Linked DNA regions of Salmonirosea aquatica. The protein of the gene in region 2 binds, or shares a complex with, the protein of the main gene of each other region. Links are inferred from orthologs where the notes say so. Each region holds a gene or a part of one and is shown on either strand. Other genes may lie near its edges. The genes, in order: meaB and scpA.

Region 1 (10,983 bases), 3.6 Mb from region 2 along the record:
TTGAGATTTTTTTCGAGGCTGTCCATGTCGTTGTGATTGAACTTGTAGTACTGCCCCATTTTGGCCTTGTGCAGGCGCACTCCGTCGATAATACAAGCGTGTGACTCAGCATCGTACACGATTACATCGCGGTGGTCGCACACACTTTCGATTATAGACACCACACCCTGGTAGCCGTAGTTCAAGAGGAAGGCATCGGTTTTGCCCACGAATTCGGCCAGCTCTTTTTCGAACGTTTCGTGTAGTACCGAGTTGCCCGACATCATGCGGGCGCCCATCGGGTAGGCCAGGCCCCACTTGGCCGTAGCCTCGGTGTCGGCCTGGCGGACTTCGGGATGGTTGGCCAGGCCCAGGTAGTTGTTCAGGCTCCAGTTGAGTACCTCGCGACCCATGAACTGCATCCGGGGGCCGAGCTCACCTTCCAGCATCGGAAATGAAAAATAGTGGTGGCTGTTCAGCATCTTGGCGGGCGTACCGATGGGTCCCCAGTTGTCACGCAGTTTCTCAAAAATATCCACTTCGTACTAGTTTATATGGGTTATTGAATGATTTTAATAGCAATTAAGTGCAAAATTAGAAAAAATATTGACATAGTATCAGTTTCCTTAGTGTCAGAACATTAGGATACCCCTGGTCGCGTCTTTCATCCCAAAGGCTTCTGAATTTGTGGCAAAATCATAAAAGTGTGTTCCCAGCCAATTCTCTATGGAATCCTATTTAAATGTAAGAAAAAAAATCAATGTTGCGCGGCCTGTACGCAATTTGCTACATTTGGCTGATCGCATCAGGCTAGAAACCACCTGCACTTATCCCTTCATTGAAAATTAAAACCGGATGCCCGAGATAAAAAAAATACTGGTTGCCAACCGGGGCGAAATTGCACTGCGGGTCATGCGTACCGCGCGCGAAATGAACATCGCCACCGTAGCCGTATACAGCGAAGCCGACCGCCTGGCCCTGCACGTACGCTACGCCGACGAGGCCGTATGCATTGGCCCGCCACCCTCGTCAGAATCGTATTTACGGGGCGACAAAATCATCGAAGCGGCCCAGCGGCTGGGTGCTGATGCCATCCATCCCGGCTACGGTTTTTTGTCTGAAAATGCCGCTTTTGCCCGTCAGGTACGGGAAGCCGGGCTTATTTTCATCGGCCCTTCGCCCGAATCCATCGAAGTGATGGGCAGTAAGCTGGCGGCCAAGCAGGCTGCCGCGCAGTATGACATTCCGATGGTACCCGGCACCGCGGGAGCCATCACTGACCGCACCGAAGCCAAACAGATTTCGGAGCAAATCGGCTATCCCATCCTGATCAAAGCCAGCGCGGGCGGGGGCGGCAAAGGGATGCGGATAGTGGGAAAGCCGGAGGAATTCGATGAGCAGATGGATCGGGCGGTGAGCGAAGCGGTGTCGTCGTTTGGCGACGGATCTGTATTCATTGAAAAGTACATCACCTCGCCCAAGCACATCGAAATTCAGGTACTGGGCGACCAGCACGGCAACATCATCCATCTGTTCGAGCGCGAATGCTCTGTCCAGCGCCGCCATCAGAAAGTGGTCGAGGAGGCGCCATCGGCGGTACTTACCCCCGAAATCCGGGAAGCGATGGGGCGCAGCGCGGTAGAGGTAGCGCGAGCCTGCAACTATTTTGGGGCCGGCACCGTGGAGTTTATCGTGGATGAGGCGCTTAATTTTTATTTTCTGGAGATGAACACCCGCCTGCAGGTAGAACATCCGGTGACTGAGCTGATTACGGGCGTGGACCTGGTGAAGCAGATGATTTACATTGCCGAAGGGAAAGAGCTACCCATCAGGCAAAAGGATCTGACTATCCATGGCCATGCCGTGGAGGTGCGGGTCTACGCTGAAGATCCCGCCACCAACTTTTTGCCCGACGTAGGTACCCTGCAAACCTATGTCCGCCCACAGGGGAATGGGGTGCGCGTGGACGATGGCTTCGAGCAGGGTATGACCATTCCGATCCATTACGATCCGATGATTGCCAAACTGATCACCTACGGACAAGACCGGGCGGAGGCAATCCAGAAAATGATCCGGGCTATCGATGAGTATCGAATTTCGGGCGTGCAGACGACCCTACCCTTTTGTCGCTTTGTCATGGAACATGAAGCGTTTCGTTCGGGGAAATTCGATACCCACTTTGTGAGCAAATACTTTACATCTGAAAATCTAAAGTCCGAACCTGAACCCTTCGTACAGGAATTGGCCGCTCTGCTAACTGCCCGTTTTATGGCAAAGGTACCTGCCTCCCGGCCACCGGTAGCCGCCGCAGGTACCACCAGTAAATGGAAATCTCGGGGGGGGTGAGAAAATGCTACGAAATTCTTCCCAAAATTTACGTATTTTTGCGGTCTTATTTTTGTGTGGGTGCCACCTTGGGCGGCACCAGGTACCTGTCTCCGCCTACCTCGGCACCTTGACGCACCCTGTTTGAACATTATATATTGCTGATAAAAAGCTATGAAGCTATCCGAATTTAAGTTTGACCTTCCCCAAAGTTTAATTGCCCTCCATCCTGCCGACCGGGGCGAATCGCGCCTGATGGTCGTACATCGTGATACCGGAAAATTTGAACACAAGACCTTCGGCGACATCGTGGACTATTTCGATGATGGCGATGTGATGGTAATTAATAACACCAAAGTTTTTCCAGCCCGCCTGTTTGGCCAGAAAGAAAAAACCGGTGCCAAAATCGAGGTTTTTCTCCTGCGGGAATTGAATCGCGACATGCGCCTTTGGGACGTACTGGTAGACCCCGCCCGTAAGATTCGGGTAGGAAACAAACTATATTTCGGAGACAGCGACCTGGTGGCCGAAGTCATCGACAATACCACCTCGCGGGGCCGTACGATCCGCTTCCTCTACGATGGCTCGCACGACGACTTCATGAAACTCGTGGATCAATTGGGCGAAACTCCGCTACCACCTGAGATCATCTCACGCCGCAAGGTGGAGAATGCCGATCGCGAAAGGTTCCAGACGATCTACGCCGAGCATGTCGGTGCCGTGGCTGCGCCTACTGCAGGTACCCACTTCACCAAGGCCATTATGAAACGCCTGGAAATCAAGGGTGTAGGCTTTGCTCCTATTACACTCCACGTGGGCCTGGGTACCTTCCGCTCAGTAGATGTGGAAGACTTGACCAAGCACAAAACCGACTCGGAGAACTTCCAGATCACCCAGCCCAGTGTAGATATTGTCAATGCGGCGTTGGACGCCGACAAGCGCGTGTGTGCCGTAGGTACCACCTCATTGAAAGCCATTGAATCGTCGGTTTCAGCCAGCGGACATCTGAAAAGTGTGGAAGGTTGGACGGATCGGTTTATTTTCCCCCCCTACGAGTTCAAGCTCGCCAATTCCATGATCACCAACTTCCATCTGCCGGAATCTATCCTCCTGATGTCAGCCCGTGCATTCGGAGGCAATGAATTGATCAAAGAAGCCTACAAATTAGCCATTAAGGAGAAATATAAGTTTTTCACGTACGGCGACGCGATGCTGATTCTATGAGTTGACAGCTGGCTGACAGGGGATGCTTTGGCAAATTTATTTTGGCACAGGCTCCCACACTAGCTTTATAAAATTCTCAAAATCAGTCATTTATTAAAAATAAATAAACTAAATTATATTGGGTACATCAACGCTCCGCGGTCAACTGTTCATTATCCACTGAATCAATTTGCCATCATCGTCGCGGGCGGCAGCGGGAGCCGCATGAACAGCGATCTGCCCAAGCAGTTTCTGCCCATAGGCGGCCGTCCGGTCCTGATGCATACGCTGGCGGCTTTTCGGGCTTACTCCGAGCAACTGTCGATCATCCTCGTTTTGCCCGAAAATCAGGTTGAATCCTGGAAAACCCTGTGCACTCATTACGATTTTGTGCTCGATTATCAACTGGTGGTCGGGGGAGAAACGCGGTTTCACTCCGTGCGGAATGGCCTCGCCCGTATTCATGCTCCGGAAGGTTTTGTGGCCGTACACGATGGGGTACGGCCTTTTATATCCACAGAAATAGTAGCGGCAAGTTTCAGGAAAGCTTCTGATGCCGGAACTGCCGTAACCTGTGTACCGCTCAAAGACTCGGCCCGGCAGCTACTGCCCGACGGCGGTAATCAATCCGTAGACCGCACCGCCTACCGCCTGGTGCAAACCCCTCAGACCTTTCGCCTCGACTGGATGCGGCAGGCCTTCCAAGCAGAGCCGATGCCTCATTTCACTGACTGCGCTAGTGTGTTGGAACAGGCAGGGTACCCTATCCATCTTATCGAAGGGTCTTACGAAAATATCAAAATCACCACCCCCGAAGATTTGGTTTGGGCGGAGGCTTTTTTGCAGAAAAGGAAGGCGGAATTTTAGATTCTAAGTTTCAGCCCCCCAAACCAGATACTGCTTTTTTCAGAAAGCTATTTTGATAAAAAACCCCATATTTTTGTCAGAAAGACGAAGCTAGTCCGGTATCCAAAACTCTTTCGATGCGCCCCCGCCTTACCGTTGACTTGTATATAGAAGGAATTCTGGCCCGGAACCGGTCTATCCTGAGTCAGGCCATTACCCTGATCGAAAGTCGATTGCCCACTGACCGCGCCTTGGCCCAGCGGGTGTTGGAAGGCGTCCTTCCGTATACGGGCCATTCGTTCCGGATCGGAATCACGGGGGTACCTGGGGTAGGTAAAAGCACCTTCATCGAAGCATTTGGCCAGCATATCACCTCACTGGGTAAAACGGTGGCCGTGCTGACCGTAGATCCCAGCAGCCAACGTTCGGGCGGAAGTATTCTGGGCGATAAAACTCGCATGGAAACCCTTTCTCATAACCCACTGGCGTACATTCGCCCTTCGGCGGCGGGCGGTTCGCTCGGGGGGGTGGCGTACCGTACCCGCGAAGCGATGCTGCTGTGCGAAGCAGCGGGCTTCGAGGTACTTCTCATCGAAACCGTGGGGGTAGGTCAGTCCGAAACGTTGGTACATGAAATGACGGATTTTTTTCTGCTGCTGATGCTGGCGGGTGCGGGTGATGAATTGCAGGGTATCAAGAAGGGCATCATGGAAATGGCCGATGCGATTGCAATCACCAAAGCCGACGGACCCAATCGCTCCGTGGCGGAGCGGGCAGTCAACGAATACCAGAATGCTTTGCATCTGTTTCCGGTGGCTGAATCGGGCTGGACTACTCGGGTGGTAACGTGTTCAGCTTTGGAAAAGGAGGGGATTGAAAATGTTTGGGAAACGATGCAGCGGTACGAAAGCTTCACCCGACAAAATGGTTTTTTTACCAAAAACCGACAGAACCAAAATCTGGATTGGTTGAAAAGTCATATCCGTCAGGCCTTGGAAGAGCGATTTCTGAATCATCCCGAAATCAGGGCACAGTGGCTGGCCGCCGAGCGGTCCGTACAAGCAGGCGAAGAACTCCCGTTGTCCGCGGCCGAGCGGTTGTTAAACCTATTTTTTACATAGCCTCAGTGCCGATCGATCGGTTAACCTTTTACTTAAAATATTGGCCCGACTACTTATTGTGTTTCGCCATTCAATAATCCATTAGTACCTTTCGCATCCTATTTGAATAATATTGTAAATTAGTTCAACTGTCCATTAAATCTATTTGTATTAGTTATGAAAAATTCCCTATTATCAACACGTGGTTCGGTACATACCACATTGCTTATGGCCCTTCTGGTCATGGCAGCCCTGGTTGGCTGCAAAAAGGATTCAGACCCCTCGCCCAGCGGTAGCGACGGGGTAGAAGGCAACTGGCAAATTACGGGCATCAAAGTATCTCCGGCCCAAAACGGTATCACCGACTTTGTTCCGCTTATTAACGCATTAGCCGGAAATGACTGTTTTACGCGACTCACGCTAATCTTCAAAGGGGATGGAACGATTGATGGCAAAGCTCCGGCTGGTTGTGAAAGCGCAGAAGAAACTGCCTCAGATCAGGTAGGAATCGAAGAGACCACCACCTGGAAGGTGGAAGGGAACAAACTCATTTTAACCACGGGTACTGACCGTACAGAGTATGATCTCAGCGTCAACAAAAGCACCATGAGCCTATCACAACAGGAGGTTGACGCGGGTGTAACCTACACCTATACACTCGAGCTCAAAAGAGTGTAGGAAAAAACCAGATTGAGGTATTCCAAAAGAAAAGACCGTATCCAAGCAGGATACGGTCTTTTCTTTTGGACTTTGTCTTCTACCCTTCCGCCAGTGTTTTCTCGACTTTTACCAACCAAATCAGTCCCACCACACCCGAAAGCAGGGTACCTACCATGATGGCCAACTTGGCTGTATCCTGCAAAACAACATCGGCAAAGGATAGGCTGGTGATGAAAATGGACATCGTGAAGCCGATCCCGGCCGTGAAGCCCAACCCAATGATGTGCCGCCACCGCAATCCGGTGGGCAGTTCGGCCAAGCCCAGTTTGACCACCAGAAAGGAAAGCAGGACAATGCCCAACGGCTTTCCCAGAAACAGGCCCGAAATGATACCCAAACTGAGCGGTGCCGTCAATAGCCCAGCTACCCCACCAGCAGCCAAGACAATACCCGTGTTAGCCAGCGCGAAAATAGGCATAATAAGATAGTTAACGGGTTTGTAGAGGGCATGTTCGAGGTCGTCCACCTCATCCAGCGGAATCGTCATAGCGAGCAGTACCCCGGCGATGGTGGCGTGTACCCCCGATTTGAGCACAAAGAACCAAAGCAGAAGGCCCGGCAGAAGGTAAAAAATGAACCGGCGAACCTTGAAATGATTGAGCGCAAAAAGGATGGCCAGGGTACCCCCTGCGTACAACAACATGGTGGTATCAATCTCATGGGTATAGAAAATTGCAATGATCAATACCGCGATCAGGTCGTCGATGACAGCGATGGCTGTTAACAGTACTTTCAGTGCGAAAGGTACCCTATTGCCCAGTAGTGAGAGCATGCCCAGCGAAAAGGCAATATCCGTTGCCGTGGGAATGGCCCAGCCATCCACCGCGGAGGTACCCGCGTTGAAGGCCAGGTACAGGGTAGCGGGCACAATGGCTCCGCCCAGGGCCGCCACACCCGGCAGCAGGGCTTGTCTGAGTTTGGAAAGCTCGCCTTCCAGTAATTCGCGCTTGATTTCCAGCCCTACAAAAAAGAAAAAGATGACCATCAGGCCATCGTTGATCCAGTGCCCAATGGTTTTTTCAAGGGGAGGTACCCCTACCTTTATTTCCCAAAAAGAAAGAAACGATTCCCCTCCCGCCGAGTTGGCCCAGATCATGGCAACCACCGTGGCAATCAGTAATAAAATACCCGACAGGCGGCCACTTTCGGCCAGATCCAGAATGGGGTTTATGATTGGGTCCGTTACGGGCCGAACCGCTTTTCTGAATTGTACTATCTTTCTTTTTCTTTTCATCGATGCAGCGTGTCAACTCGTGTGGTCACAGACAATCACCCATTTCCCTTTGATTTTCCGCCATAGCAGGGTGTAGTGCCCCCCACATCGCCGGCTTCGGGACGGGTGAGGTGCCACTTACCCACCACGAAGGCCACACCTTTGCCCGGAAATGACAGGTGCAGGATATCGAATTTGAGGGTACCCATGGTGGCGCGGTCAGGATATCGCTTCAGGTACCCCTGGTAGGTGTTTTCATAGCCATAGGTCACGCCGTTTTTACCCACAAACATGAGCGAGTCCGATTCCCAATAGCCCTGCATGAAGGTGTCGATATTTCCGGCGTTCCAATCGTTGGTCTGGCGGTCGAGGGTACCTAGGATAAGCTTCCGATCGCTGTCCGACTGCGCCATCAGGCCCGTGGTAAGCAGAAGCATCACGAGGGTTAACGTAGTGTTTTTCATAAATTATACGGATTTTTGTGTTTTGAGGGGCGTAGTTTAATGCTAGCCACAGGATAAAAGGTGACCCAAAGGTACACTAGGAACGAACCTACTACCTAACCACCTAAAAACCTAACACCCGATTATGTTCAAGAACCTTTTCAAAAAAGTAGACCGCCAGCAGTATCCGTTTGTGGATGGACTCTACTATCTGTTCATTATCGTCTTCATCATTCTGTTATTCGTGTTCTTTTCCTAAGCGGTGGTAGACAAAAGGTATCTATTCGTGGTCAATCCTCACTCGGGCACAAAACTCCGTCGCGAAGCCGATTCAATGGCAGTATGGCTTGAACAGCAGGCCAGGAAAGCAGGCCTCACGGCCAAAGCCATCATTACGCGGGCTCGGGGGCACGCTACTGATTTGGCCGCCGAGGCCGCTGCCACGCAAAAATGGGATACCGTAGTAGCAGTAGGAGGCGATGGTACCGTCAACGAAGTGGCCCGCGGATTGCTGTTCGCGCCGACTTCGCTGGGCATCCTGCCGCTGGGTTCGGGCAACGGGCTGGCTCGCCATTTGGGCATTCCGCTCACGCTATCGGCTGCCCTGCACCATCTGTTCGAGTGCCCGAGCGTGGTAATCGACAGCGCTACTCTGAACGGGCAGCCTTTTTTCTGCGTAGCCGGGCTGGGGTTCGATGCTTATGTAGGTCAGCTTTTCGGACAGCAGCCCCGGCGTGGCCTCGACACTTACGTGCGGGTATCGATGCAGGCGTACCTGGATTATCTCCCTCAGCGAATTCGGGTGGCAGGCCGCGACACGGAGATTTTTTCCCTCAGCTTTGCCAACGCCGGGCAATTTGGCAATAATGCTTGGGTGGCTCCCCACGCCGACCTCACCGACGGGCGGCTGGAGGTATGCACGGTGACGCCGTTTCCCAAGTGGTACGGTACGGCCCTCACGTTTCAGTTGTTTACCAAAGGTCTGAAACCCTCTACTTACATTTCGTACCAATCGTTACGCGAAATTACCGTAGAAACCGAACAGCCTACCCTGGTGCATTATGATGGAGAACCCTGGCAACTGGACACCGGGCGGATTGAAGTAAAGATCGTCCCCAAGAGTCTGCGGGTGAAGGCTTGAAGGAGTGATGAGTGATGAGTGATGAATGATGAATGATGAATGATGAAAAATATTGTGTCTGATGGGGTTTACCAATTTTTTCTTCAAAATATAACTTTCAACTGAATAAGACTATGTCAAAGAAAGCACGTTCCGGGATTGTATATTCTACCGACCCTACCTATGAATACCAGTCCAATGAAGATGACGAAGCCGAGACTCTGCCTGTTGGGCAGCAGGATTTACGCGTATGGCTCGACCGGAAGGGAGGCGGCAAAGTTGTGACTGTGGTGAAAGGCTTCGTAGGTACCCTAGCCGATATGGAGGCCCTGGCCAAGCAACTTAAAAATGTGTGCGGAAGCGGCGGTACCGCAAAAGACTACGAGATTCTGCTCCAGGGCGATCATCGCGACAAAGTGGTAACCTGGCTGCAGGCCAAAGGGTACAAGGCCAAGAAGGCAGGAGGGTAAGGGGGTACCTCCTCTTATAATACCGCCGTGCTGTCCACAGGTTCCGGCACAGGCAGAGGGGCCGGCTGGGGTTGGGGTAGTTGCTGCTGCTGTTGATACATCGGGGTGTTCTGCTGGGGTACCATTGGATTAGGTAGCACTTCTACGTGCGTCACCAGGTTTTTGGTATCACCTACCCACGGCAGCACGAAGAATTTCTCTTCGTAAGTCAGCGATACCCGGCTGCCCGTTTTGATGGCTTCTTCAATTTTGGCAATAGGTTCCTTATCGCTGCCATCTACCGAAAATTCCCACTGCGTGGCGTTGAGGGTACCCCCACCTTCATAAAGTCCGCCCACATTCAGAACACCCTCGTAGGTTTTAAAGACGTACCCTTTTTTGCTGAGTTTCACCACAAAACCACCCCGTTTCCCTTCGCTATAGTACCCAAAAGTAAGGTAGTAGAACACACCGAATATTAGGAGGAGGAATATACCCAAAATAACCCATTTTCGCATTGTGGTGACGGTTGAAGGTGGAAGAAACGGTATGCCGGAAAGGAAGTCGATAGCGAGTGTCCACGGACTGATCGCTATCGAAAGCCAAACTTCGCCATTTAGCCGGATTTTTCCAAGTGCCTACTTGGCACGGATAGCCTCCACAGGATCGAGCCGGGCAGCCAGCATGGCGGGCACAATGCCCGATAACACCCCGATCACGCTCGAAACGCCTAGCCCAAGGGCTATATTCTGGGGCAACAACACGACATCCAGGCTACCCAGCGGCAGGAAAGAGAGTAAGAATACAAAAAATATCCCTACTCCGCCCCCAACCAGGCTCAGCATAACTGCCTCAAACAGAAACTGGAACAGGATAAAGTAATTTTTGGCCCCCAGGGATTTCTGGATACCGATCAGATTAGTGCGTTCTTTCACCGATACGAACATGATGTTGGCAATTCCGAAGCCCCCCACCAGAATCGAAAAGCTACCAATGACCCAACCCGCCAGTGTCAGCACACCGAATAGCCCCGATATGGCTTGGGCGGCGGCTTCGGGGCGGTTGATCGAGAAATTATTCTCATCACGGGGCTTCAGGCCGCGCATGGTACGCATTAGCCCGGTTACCTCGGCTTCTACCTCATACAATCCCTCGTCGGACTCGTAGCCTTTCACCACAATGTCGGGGTCGGGGCGTCCCGACTGGAAGAGTTTGGCGAACGCATTGTAGGGAATCAGACACTTGGTATCGGGAGCTCCGCCGAAATCGACCAGACTCTCGCCTTTTTTCACCTGTACGCCGGCCACTACAAAGCGGTTTCCGGATAGCTTAAATTCCTTGCCGATAGGATTTCCACCCGGGAAGAGTGTTTCGGCAATATCGGCCCCAATGATCGCAACTTGTCGTCCGGCATCGGTTTCAATGGGCGAAAAATAGCGCCCTTCGGCGATGGGTACGTCCGAGATTTGGTTGTATTCGTACGAAACTCCCTGGATCAGAGCATTCATGCTATTAGAGCCATTCTTCACCACCGTATTGCCTTTGAAATCCATAACGGCTACAGCAGTGGCGTTTTCCAGATTGT
Region 2 (11,129 bases):
GCGGGTGGCGAAAATTTCAATTACGATGCCTGGAAAACTATTCAACAGGAATATGATTTAGGCGAAGATACTTGCAAACACCTGATTCTGAAATACGGATCGCGGGCCGAAAGGGTGGTTGGACTCATCAAGACCGATGCTACCCTGGCCGACCGCCTACTTCCCAACCTACCCTACCTCAAAGCTGAGGTAGTTTTTGCCGCTCGCTACGAAATGGCCGCTACCCCCCGCGACTTTTTGGCTCGTCGCATTCGCATGGAAATTACGGATTGGGACGCTACCCTGGCCTGTCTGCCGACCGTCTGCGACTTAATGGCGGGGGAATTGGGCTGGGACGCACCCACGGAACGGCAAATGGTGAATGAATATACTACCCTGGTACGCGGATTTCAGCGGGAAGCGGGATTATAGGAATTCTTACATTATCCTAATTCCCCTCCCCCATCAAGTCCGATAAGATCTTTTGCGCCGCAATAGAAATGACCGTACCGGGCCCAAATATTCCCTTAACGCCCGCTTGATGCAAAAACTGGTAGTCCTGTGCCGGAATGACGCCACCGGCGATTACCATAATGTCCTCGCGCCCCAGTTTTCGTAGTTCTTCAATCAGTTGGGGTACCAGCGTCTTATGACCGGCGGCCAGGCTCGATGCGCCTACCACGTGCACGTCGTTCTCAATGGCCTGGCGGGCAACTTCTTCTGGCGTCTGGAACAGCGGACCTACATCGACATCGAAACCGAGGTCGGCAAAACTGGTGGCGATGACTTTGGCGCCCCGGTCGTGACCGTCCTGGCCCATTTTGGCTACCAAGATACGGGGGCGGCGACCGTCGAGTTCGGCAAATCGATCGGCCATTTCCCGGGCTAATTTAAAATTTTCATCGTCGGATACTTCGGATTTATACACGCCGGATATGGATCTTATGGTAGCTTTATATCGACCAAAAACTTGCTCCATGGCATCGGAGATTTCGCCCAGAGTGGCTCGTTCGCGTGCGGCTTCAACGGCCAGGGCCAGCAAATTACTGCGCATGTCCATGCCTCCCTCCTCACGGCAGGCAACAGTCAGAGCCGCCAGGGTACCTTCTACCCTTGTTTGGTTTCGGGTGCTTTTTATTTCATTCAGCCTGATAATCTGCGACTCACGGACGGCTTTATTATCAATGTCCAGTACGTCAATGTCCTGTTGGCTATCAGTCTGATACTTATTGACGCCCACGATGATTTGCTTTCCCGAATCGATGCGGGCCTGTTTGCGGGCCGCAGCTTCTTCGATGCGCATTTTGGGAAGTCCGGTTTCGATGGCTTTCGCCATGCCTCCCAGACTTTCCACTTCTTCGATCAGGGCCCAGGCTTTTTCAATTAATTCGTGAGTAAGGTACTCCAGATAGTAAGAGCCTCCCCACGGGTCCACAGCATGACAAATATCGGTTTCGTATTGTAGAAAAAGCTGTGTGTTCCGGGCAATCCGGGCCGAAAAGTCGGTAGGTAAGGCCATCGCCTCATCCAGTGAATTGGTGTGCAACGACTGCGTGTGGCCCAGCACCGCCGCTGTAGCCTCAATCACCGTACGAGCTATGTTGTTAAATGGGTCCTGCTCAGTTAGGCTGTATCCACTCGTCTGGCAGTGTGTCCGCAGTGCCATGGATTTGTCATCTTTGGCACCGAGTTTTTTTACAATTTTGGCCCAAAGTACCCTTCCCGCCCGCAGTTTGGCTATTTCCATGAAATGGTTCATCCCGATGCCCCAGAAGAATGAAATCCGCGGCGCGAAACCATCGATGTCCAACCCTGCCCCCAACCCGGTGCGCAGGTACTCCCAGCCATCGGCCAGGGTGTAGGCAAGCTCCAGATGGGCGGGAGCACCCGCCTCGTGCATGTGGTAACCACTGATACTGATGGAGTTAAATCTGGGCATGTGCTGCGCCGTGTACGCAAATATATCCCCGATGATCCGCATGGAGGGCGCGGGCGGGTAGATGTAGGTATTGCGCACCATGAATTCTTTCAGAATATCATTCTGAATAGTACCCGAAAGTTTTTCCAAAGGTACCCCCTGTTCCTGGGCGGCCACGATGAAAAATGCCATCACCGGAATCACCGCCCCGTTCATGGTCATGGATACCGACATCTGGTCGAGCGGAATCTGGTCGAACAGGATTTTCATATCCTCCACCGAATCAATGGCCACCCCCGCTTTACCCACATCGCCCACCACGCGCGGATGATCCGAATCGTAGCCTCGATGCGTCGCCAGATCGAAGGCCACGGAAAGGCCTTTTTGCCCGGCGGCCAGGTTACGGCGGTAGAAAGCATTGGATTCTTCGGCGGTCGAGAAGCCCGCATACTGCCGGATGGTCCAGGGCCGCTGTACGTACATGCTGGCGTAGGGCCCACGCAGGTAGGGAGGTACCCCGGCTCCAAAATCCAAATGCCCGGCATCGGTCAAATCTTCCGCTCCGTAGTTGGCTTTCAGTTTGATACCTTCCGAAGTCGGATACGGTTTAGTAGAATCGGCACCCTGGCTCCGCTTCAGTTCAGGATTAGTTATTTTCTCAAAGTTCGGCTTCATACTTTATTGCTCATAGGTACCTGCAACCTCAACCAACGTTCTTGCTTTCAGTAAACCGTATTCCCAATGGGGCGTAACATTTTGCGCTCTTATTTTCACCGACAGGGGTACCTCTTCATTTTTTTCCTGAAATTTATTTACCCCTACCATCACGCGTCCGTTTTGAAATTCGGCCACTTTTTGATTCCAGGAATGCTCGATTGCCTGCTGAATGAAGTTCTGTTCAAATGCCTTCGGCAAGCCCCCTTTTGACTCTATTTCCAAAAAAATTGCCCAAGCTTCCCCAGCCAACCGGGCCGTCAAGATTTCTAGGTAATAGGAACCCGCTGCCGGATCGGCTACCTTATCTAGGTAACTTTCGTTTTTTAACACCAAAGAAATATTCCGAGCCATACGCTCCGAAAATTCGGAAGGCTCAGCGAAAGCAGCATCGTAAGGCAAAATGCTAAGCGCGTCGCAGCCTCCCATTACCGCGCTCATGGCTTCGGCCGTTTGCCGGACAATATTGGTATGCGAAGAATGAGCCGATTGGTACAACCGTGAACTTTGTCCTTGAATGTATGCCTGGCAAAGTTCGTCGGGCAGGCCATAGGCGCGGGTAACTTTTTGGTACAGGTATCTTAACGCCCGCAGCTTTGCGATTTCGGTCAGGTAGTCAGTACCCACCGAAATAGCGAAAACAAATCGGTTGGCCGCCAGTAGCGGCGAAACGCCCCGTTCGGTCAATTGATCCAGGTACGTAACAAAAGAAGCCAGCGTGTATGCCAGTTCCTGCACCACATCGGCCCCGGCTTCGTGGAAAATATGACTTTCAACCTTATAAGATCGGAACTCGCGCATGGCTTTCGTTAAAGCCATTCCCTGAGCAATCCCATCAAAAGCCGTTGAAAAATTCTGTCCGGTTCGCATCCAATCTGCTACCGGATCGTAAACGACGCCACCTTTCAGGTAGTAGCTTGATCCCTGCGTCAATTCACTAATGATTGCAGGAGCAGCCTCCGGACTATCCAGAAAAACGGGCGTATCAGTCAATCGGACTGTGTGCAGGGTTTTAGTCAGTTCCAGATGGCTCAGCGGCGTACTACCGCAATCCAGCCAAATCCCATCCGCACCCTGTTGCAACTGATTTCTGATGCGCTGATTGACTTCATTAGGAACCTCGAAATCAATCACCGGTAGGGTAAGCCAGCCGGGCGTTTGCCGTTGGCAAGCCTGTATTTCCTTATAAACCGCGTAGCCAGCTAGGTCAGCGGCCACGTAATAAGGTGCCATCGTCAGATGATTGGCAACCTCATGCTGTACCTCGGCAAAGGAGCGGCCTTTCAATTCTTCTTCGAGCTTCTGTTGCCAACTATTCTTAGGCAATGCTGAAAATTCCGATAAAAAGGAGGGCTCCATACAAAAAAAATTGATTAAAAAACAGGATGATTTTTCGCATCCAAGCAAATCTACGAATTTGGTATTACATTTTTTTTATTGCCGGGTAGGCCGATTTCCAATTGTCCTTTTCGGGGATTGTACTATTCCTTTAGTTTTATCAAGCGGCTTGATTTATGATTATTTCAATGGTAATTTCAGGAACAAATTTTAGGCAGCACACGGGATCATTTTGCTATCTTTGCCTCCCCCGAAATTGAACATGACACCAGATCAGCTAAGTTTCACCTTGGAAAGAGTTGCTCCTCCGCGCGAAGTGGACATTGTATGGAACAAGTGCCTTCGGATCATTCAGGAGAATATCCCGGATCAGAGCTTCCAAACATGGTTTGAGCCGATCCGTCCCCTGCGCCTAAGCGGGAAGGTGCTTACCATTCAGGTGCCGAGTCAGTTCTTTTATGAGTGGCTGGAAGATAATTTTGTTCATTTGCTGCGCGATGCACTCGATTACGCCATCGGGCGTGATGGTATGCTGGAATACTCGATTATTGTAGATCCCGGCACGGAGCGTCACCAGCCCTTGACAGTCAATGTACCGACTACCAAAAACCCTCAGAATTCAAGACCGGATAATTTCCAGACCGATCCAAGGCTTAATTCAACCCCACCCAAGGATCAGGATTCGCTCCAGCTTGACACTTACCTCAACCAGAATTATTCGTTCGACAACTTCATCGAGGGTGACTGCAACCGACTGGCCCGTTCGGCGGGCTTCGCGGTAGCGCAACGCCCTGGCCTGACTTCCTTTAATCCGCTGATGGTGTACGGAGGCGTCGGGCTGGGCAAGACCCACCTCGTGCAGGCGATCGGCAACTACATCCGCAACCATTTCAATGAGAAGGTGGTGATGTACGTTTCGTCCGAGAAATTCACCAACCAGTTCATCAATTCGATCCGAAATAATGTGTTGCAGGATTTCACGGATTTCTACATGAAAGTGGATGTCCTTGTAATCGATGACGTGCAGTTTCTGTCGGGTAAAGAAAAAACGCAGGATACTTTCTTTCATATATTCAATCACCTGCACCAGCTCGGCAAGCAGATCATCATGACCAGCGACCGTCCTCCCCGCGAACTTCAGGGCCTGCAGGACCGCCTGCTGTCGCGCTTCAAGTGGGGTCTGACCGCCGATCTGCAAACTCCTGATTTCGAAACCCGGATTGCCATTATTCAGAAAAAATTACAGGCCGAGGGCATTTTCATCGAGAATGATGTGATCGAATACGTGGCCCACAGCGTGAATTCCAACGTACGTGAACTGGAAGGTGTTATCATTTCCCTGATGGCCCAGGCTTCGCTGACGCGCCGGGAGATCGACGTGGAACTGGCCAAGAATACGCTCAGAAACATTGTCCTGAATGAAGAAAAGGAAGTGACCATCGATACCATTCAGGAAGTGGTGGCCGACCATTTTGAAATAACCGTGGCCGATATGAAAAGTAAAAGCCGCAAGAAAGAAAGTGTGTACCCGCGCCAGCTGGCCATGTTTCTGGCCAAGGAATATACTGACCTGCCTCTCAAATCCATCGGCTACCACTTTGGGGGACGCGACCATAGCACGGTAATTCACTCCATCCAGAGCATCAACGAGCTGATGGGCTCCGACCCGGACGTAGATGAAACGGTGCAAAAACTCCGCAGCTACTTCAAATAGGTGAATAAGCCGATTCTGCTGAAACGTGATCAAATCGATGACCGGGCCTGGAATGCACTGATTGACGAGGCCCGACATTCTGTAGTGTACGCTTACACCTGGTACCTTGACTGCGTTTCTCCCCATTGGCAGGCCCTTGTACTAGTTGATAGTGGAAAGTTGACGGTAGATAGCGCCCTCAATTCTGTTCATCAACTTATCCCTCATTGTAAGTATAGAACTGTAATGCCGCTCCCTGTTCGCACGAAGTGGGGCATGGCCCTCGTGCAGCAGCCGTTGTTCTGTCAGTATCTGGGATTATTTTCAAGAGAAGAGGTTTCGGAAAGTCAAGTAGAGTTTTTTCTCAGAAGCCTTGGCCGGCATTTTCCCTATATTTCGGTATATGATTTTCACCCTTGCCATACGGTGGCCCTTCGCCGGCTCCTACCTACCTGCCCAGATTTCGAGGTACTGGAAAAAACAACCCATTGGCTGAATCTGGAAAAATCCTATGTCGATCTAGCCAGTGAGTACACAGTTGATCGGACAAAAAATCTAAAAAAATCCAGGAAGTATCTTTGGGAATGGGTTGAATCAGACGATATCGAACCGCTGATCCAGCTTTTCAAAGAAAATCACGCTATCCAGATTCAAGGTATACACGAAAGTGCTTACGTACTATTACGAACTCTGATCCAACTTTTGCAGGAAAAGAAAGTAGCACTCATCCGGTATACCTATCGACACGGCAAGATTCACGCGGGCATCATGATTCTGGAAAATAAAGGAATGGGAATCTACATTTTCAATGCGGCCGATGCGGTAGGGCGCAAGGGCAATGCCCGGACTTTTTTATTGGATCGTTACTTTCAGGAAAAAGCCGGACGGATAGAAGCCTTTGATTTTGAAAGTCCTGAGGTACCTAGTATTGCTCAGTTCTACCAAAGCTTCGGTGCCAGTCAGCAGACCTTCATTTCCCTGAAAAAAAACAAGCTGCCTTTTCCATTCAGGCAGCTTCAGAACATACGAAAGTTGCTTTTCAGAACATTCCGCCATTGACGCCACGTAGCAATAGCGGACGAATTAAAATTTCACAAGCTTATCCCTTCTCTACATCCAGGTAAAGTCGTTACGTAAGCCTTTAAACGACTTCAAATCCATTTCCAAAGCCCCGATCCACAAATCCACTTCCACTTTTACGGGTACCTTGTTTTCGTCGTCGGACACCCATATACGAACCGAATCATCGCCTTTAAACAGCTTGTTATTAGGCATGACCGGGTTGAGCTTGATGACCCGAATTTTCCCGAACTTCGTCTTGATTACGTCCTTACCCCGGTACCGTACTCGCATGGGGTACACCTCGCCTGAGAAAAAGGTAGGTACCTCAATCAACTGACCTTCGCTCAGGCGGTCAAAATTCATGGTACGCAGAAAATAGTAGCCGCTGATCACGTCATGGACATTATCAGGTACCTTGAATGACTTTTTTTCTTCCTTGTCGTCCAGGTACACTACGTCGCTACCGTGGTTGAAAGTCAGCGTTTCCTGTTTCCGGTACTTGTTCTCTTCAATATTCTGTTGGAACATCTGCGGCAAAATAGCCGACGTGTCGATGTAGGACCGCCATTGGTCACGCACCCGCGACACCAGATCAAAAGCTCCTACGGTGCGGCCCGTGACGTTCACGCGGTAGCAGGGACGATTGTTGACCCTCACTAAAGAATTGGCCACCTCCACTTTCGCTTCCGCCGCATTGATGAATCCGTAATGCACGCGGTACTCGATGCGTTCGCCGGTACCAAAACTACTATTGGGAACCTGACGGTAGGTGTCCTTCATCCGGAAGGCGGTTACGCCCAGCGCCAGGCCTGCAAAGATTAAGATGATTAGCTGTTTGTGTTTCATAGTTCCCTAATTTTCATAGCTGTGAAGGGCTTTCTTACAGGGATGGGTACTTATCTTTCAGATACTTCATGTACTTTTTAAAATCCCCGCCAAATTTTTGCTCAAACTCTTTTCGAAATGTGTTCTGCTTCGACTTATAGGTCTGATACCCTATAAAATACGCATTATTCGGCAGTTTGGTTTCCGTGCTATCGGCTTTCTTACTGAACGTCACCTGACCAGCCAGTAGTGTATCGGCCGAGGAAACGATCTGTCGAATCAGATTCCTTTTAAGGGTATCCTTCCGTACTTCCACTTTCTGATCCCTGAACGTGGCATACAAACTATCCAGTTGCCGACCTCCCCGCAAGATATGCTGCGAATAGGCATCGTTGTACTTTTTGGAGAATTCGTATTTTTTCAATTCTTCTGATTCCGGACCGTATTTGTAGGTAAGAAAACGGATCGCTCCCCAATCGCCAACGAAGCTCGCCAGGTTCTCGTTCAATTCCAGATTGTTTTTCACAAAAAGCGTTCCGTGGGTCAATTCGTGTAAAATCAGGTTCGTCAGGCTACCCTGAGAACGGTACAACATGCTGGATAAAATGGGGTCCTTAAGGTACCCTAGCGTCGACCAGGCCGACACTTCATTAATGTCCGTGTCGTACCCCGCCTGAATCAGTTCAGCCTCCTGCTGATTGGCTTTTTCCTCCTCAAAAAACCCCTTGTAGGGAAAGGTACCCACCAGCGGAAACTTCCATTCTTTGGCGGCCAGTTTGTACCGCTCCGATGCCGTCACGACCCACAGAATGGGCTTACCGTGCTGATTGTAGAATGTCGTATAGTTTTTCGAAGGATTGAGCCCCAGCGAATCCACGCCGAACTTTTTAATTTCCTGAATTAACGCGATGCGCCGTTTGAGCGAATCGGGGAAGGCTGGATCAGCCATGACTTCCTCCACATCCTGGACGTTCCTGAGAATGTGGATTTGCCCCGAAGCCTGCCACCAGCCATAGCGGATTTCATTACGATAAAACAAGCCTACAAGAATGAGTACCAGTAAGGTCCCCCAGGCAATGGTTTTGAGCATATTCGAAGCAGTAAGTTTAAAATCACCCGCCCGAAAAATCTGAAAGGCGGTTGGCCGGTCAAATGTAGGATCATTTCTGCTTTGCCCAAAACCTACACAAAAAAGCCTTGCCAATTCATGCAGCTGGTGCGCATTAATCGGGCAAAGGCCAGGCAGTAAATCGACTTTCCAAGAACTGCTTTTACATGTATTTCAAGTCGTTATTGGCTTTCAGCTTGATCACGTGTAGTGCGTTTAATAGCCTGATGAGCGGGTAGGTAGGATCGAATTCATGCCATTTGATGCCAAAATTGGCCCGGCCGCCGAACTTGTGGTGGTTGTTGTGGTAGGACTCGCCCATCATCAGGAAATCGAAGGGTATCAGATTCTTCGCCGTATCGTCCACCTTGAAATTCACGTAACCATATCGGTGGGCGTACCAATTGATAATCACGCCATGCACGGGGCCCATCAGGTAGTGAATAGGCAGCAACAGGAACATCCACCAGGCCGTGGCAAAATGTATGTAAAAAAGTGTGTAAAGTACCCCCCAGCCTAAACGCGAAACCCAGGAGTCGCCCAGCCGCTCCATAAACGCCCAGTGAGGTACCCCTCTTTTAAATTTCGGCTCAATAGTATCCTGATGATTCAAAATGGTGTTGTAGTAGTTTTTGGTTTTCCACATCATGTCCACTACGCTACTCGAGAAACCCGGCGAATGGGGGTCTTCTTCGGTGTCGGCATAGGCATGGTGCAGCCGGTGCATGACCCCGTACGCGTAAGGGCTCAGAAACGATGATCCCTGAAAAATCCAAGTAAGGGTATAGAAAAACTTTTCCCAGACCGGACTCATCGTAAACATTTTGTGCGCGGCGTAGCGATGCAGAAAAAAAGTCTGCATAAGCAGAGAAAGGTACCAGTGGGCAACGAAGAACAAGAAGATTTCCATAAAAAAGACAATTGAAGGCGAATATTTTTTTGACAAAAATAGAGGCCTGAAATCGCATAAGAGATGAGCATAATCAGTTTCCAGGAAACTGGTGTTCTTTTTTGAATAATTTATTTATACGCAAAGCCCAGGCGTTGATCTTGACTATGTTCAATTCCCAGTTTTTATAGGAGGGGGTACGTTTAGCGGCCTTCTGCCCTATCTCCCTAGCTCTCACATCCCCAGTTTGGCAGAATACAGCCTGGCATGTAGGCGCTAGCCCGATTGCAGCGTTCCCACCTGCCTCATATCATACAGCAGAAATATACAAAAATAGTAAGGTACCTGATCCTTAATTCCATAGGAAAACAGGTGGCTAGCGATTATGCGTAAAGCGGTATGCTTGAGTCTAATTCTGGCCTTTTTTCGTGCGAAGCAGGACATTCTGTTGGCTACAATCAATAAAATATCGGCAAAATGCAGAAGGTCAGGAACCGCTGAAATAGTAATTCAGAGGGTCTTGCATAGGCATAAAAAAAGTATTGATTATAATACAAGAATGAATTGGCTATGTCAATAATTAAATATATATTTACACTTCAATTCAATACAATGCGGAAGCGGTTGGGACGTACATTCGACCGCCTTTTTTATGTTTCAAACAAAATTTTCAAACTTCCTTTATGGCACAAGCAGTTGACGCAGACAGCAAACTTAAGGCCCTGCAAACGACACTCGAGAAATTAGACAAAACCTACGGGAAAGGTACCGTAATGCGCCTTAGCGATAGCAAGGTTTTGGATATCCCCACTATTTCAACCGGCTCGCTGGGTCTGGATTTGGCTTTGGGAATCGGCGGTATGCCCCGCGGTCGCGTGGTCGAAATTTATGGTCCTGAATCGTCAGGAAAGACTACCCTGGCGATGCATTGCATTGCTGAAGCCCAGAAGAAAGGCGGCCTTGCTGCTATTGTGGATGCCGAACATGCCTTCGACCGTTCCTATGCCGAAAAACTGGGAATCGATACCAAAAATCTACTTATTTCGCAGCCCGATAGCGGCGAGCAGGCTCTTGAAATTACTGAGCATCTGATTAGTAGCGGTGCCTTGGACATTATCGTGATCGACTCCGTGGCTGCTCTCGTGCCCCGTGCCGAGTTGGAAGGCGAAATGGGTGACAGCAAGATGGGCCTCCAGGCGCGTCTGATGTCGCAGGCTTTACGTAAGCTTACCGGTGTCATCAGCAAAACGGGTTGCTGCTGCATCTTCATCAACCAGCTGCGTGAAAAGATTGGGGTTATGTTTGGCAATCCCGAAACCACTACGGGGGGTAATGCCCTGAAATACTACTGCTCCGTTCGTCTCGACATCCGGCGCGTGGGTCAGATTAAGGAGAGCGCCGATAATATCCTGGGGAACCGTACCCGTGTGAAAGTGGTCAAAAACAAACTGGCTCCTCCTTTCAAAGTGATTGAGTTCGATATCATGTACGGTGAGGGAATTTCCAAGGCCGGTGAAATTATCGACCTGGCCGTTGAACTGGATATCGTCAAAAAATCAGGTTCCTGGTTTAGTTATGATGGGAATCGCCTGGGTCAAGGCCG

The links.
Region 1: the proteins of scpA (region 2) and meaB are in contact, whole or in part, in a crystal structure (PDB 8DPB), measured with the Methylorubrum extorquens proteins. The link is inferred for Salmonirosea aquatica from one-to-one orthologs. Residues at the interface, in SOR27001.1 of Methylorubrum extorquens: Glu577, Glu578, Asn579, Asp580, Gly581, Arg582, Arg583, Arg585, His596, Ala604, Ser605, Ala608, Asp609, Gly611, Phe612, Asp613, Val614, Asp615, Ile616, Gly617, Pro618, Leu619, Glu625, Arg628, Gln629, Val631, Glu632, Asn633, Asp634, Glu661; in SOR26638.1 of Methylorubrum extorquens: Arg20, Ala21, Ala24, Arg25, Thr28, Ser32, Arg33, Arg34, His37, Thr98, Gly99, Gly100, Ser101, Ile102, Leu103, Lys106, Thr107, Ala110, Ala113, Ile114, Asp115, Arg116, Ala118, Phe119, Ile120, Arg121, Pro122, Pro124.

What each region holds. Positions count from the first base shown.
Region 1 is NZ_WHLY01000002.1:4,628,135-4,639,117, reverse strand. Bases 3,732-6,482 are described here. They hold meaB (methylmalonyl Co-A mutase-associated GTPase MeaB), read left to right. Parts: upstream 3,732-4,490; coding sequence 4,491-5,474; downstream 5,475-6,482. Other genes in these bases: nhaA (Na+/H+ antiporter NhaA), read right to left, coding at 6,211-6,482; GBK04_RS20175 (lipocalin-like domain-containing protein), read left to right, coding at 5,631-6,131; GBK04_RS20185 (2-C-methyl-D-erythritol 4-phosphate cytidylyltransferase), read left to right, coding at 3,732-4,374. Outside these bases: GBK04_RS20200 (aminotransferase class I/II-fold pyridoxal phosphate-dependent enzyme), read right to left, coding at 1-518; accC (acetyl-CoA carboxylase biotin carboxylase subunit), read left to right, coding at 835-2,325; tRNA preQ1(34) S-adenosylmethionine ribosyltransferase-isomerase QueA, read left to right, coding at 2,479-3,528; more of GBK04_RS20185, read left to right, coding at 3,688-3,731; more of nhaA, read right to left, coding at 6,483-7,407; GBK04_RS20160 (diacylglycerol/lipid kinase family protein), read left to right, coding at 8,116-8,970; GBK04_RS20155 (translation initiation factor), read left to right, coding at 9,084-9,419; GBK04_RS20150 (hypothetical protein), read right to left, coding at 9,434-9,916; GBK04_RS20145 (ABC transporter permease), read right to left, coding at 10,037-10,983. UniProt on the Escherichia coli protein: Binds and hydrolyzes GTP. Likely functions as a G-protein chaperone that assists AdoCbl cofactor delivery to the methylmalonyl-CoA mutase (MCM) ScpA and reactivation of the enzyme during catalysis.
Region 2 is NZ_WHLY01000002.1:984,603-995,731, forward strand. What follows is about bases 1-2,897. They hold scpA (methylmalonyl-CoA mutase), read right to left. Parts: upstream 2,573-2,897; coding sequence 428-2,572; downstream 1-427. Other genes in these bases: GBK04_RS05240 (glycerol-3-phosphate dehydrogenase/oxidase), read left to right, coding at 1-411; GBK04_RS05250 (methylmalonyl-CoA mutase family protein), read right to left, coding at 2,576-2,897. Outside these bases: more of GBK04_RS05250, read right to left, coding at 2,898-3,937; chromosomal replication initiator protein DnaA, read left to right, coding at 4,212-5,663; GBK04_RS05260 (GNAT family N-acetyltransferase), read left to right, coding at 5,889-6,701; GBK04_RS05265 (DUF3108 domain-containing protein), read right to left, coding at 6,753-7,550; GBK04_RS05270 (aminopeptidase), read right to left, coding at 7,585-8,619; GBK04_RS05275 (acyl-CoA desaturase), read right to left, coding at 8,801-9,547; recombinase RecA, read left to right, coding at 10,210-11,129. UniProt on the Escherichia coli protein: Catalyzes the interconversion of succinyl-CoA and methylmalonyl-CoA. Could be part of a pathway that converts succinate to propionate.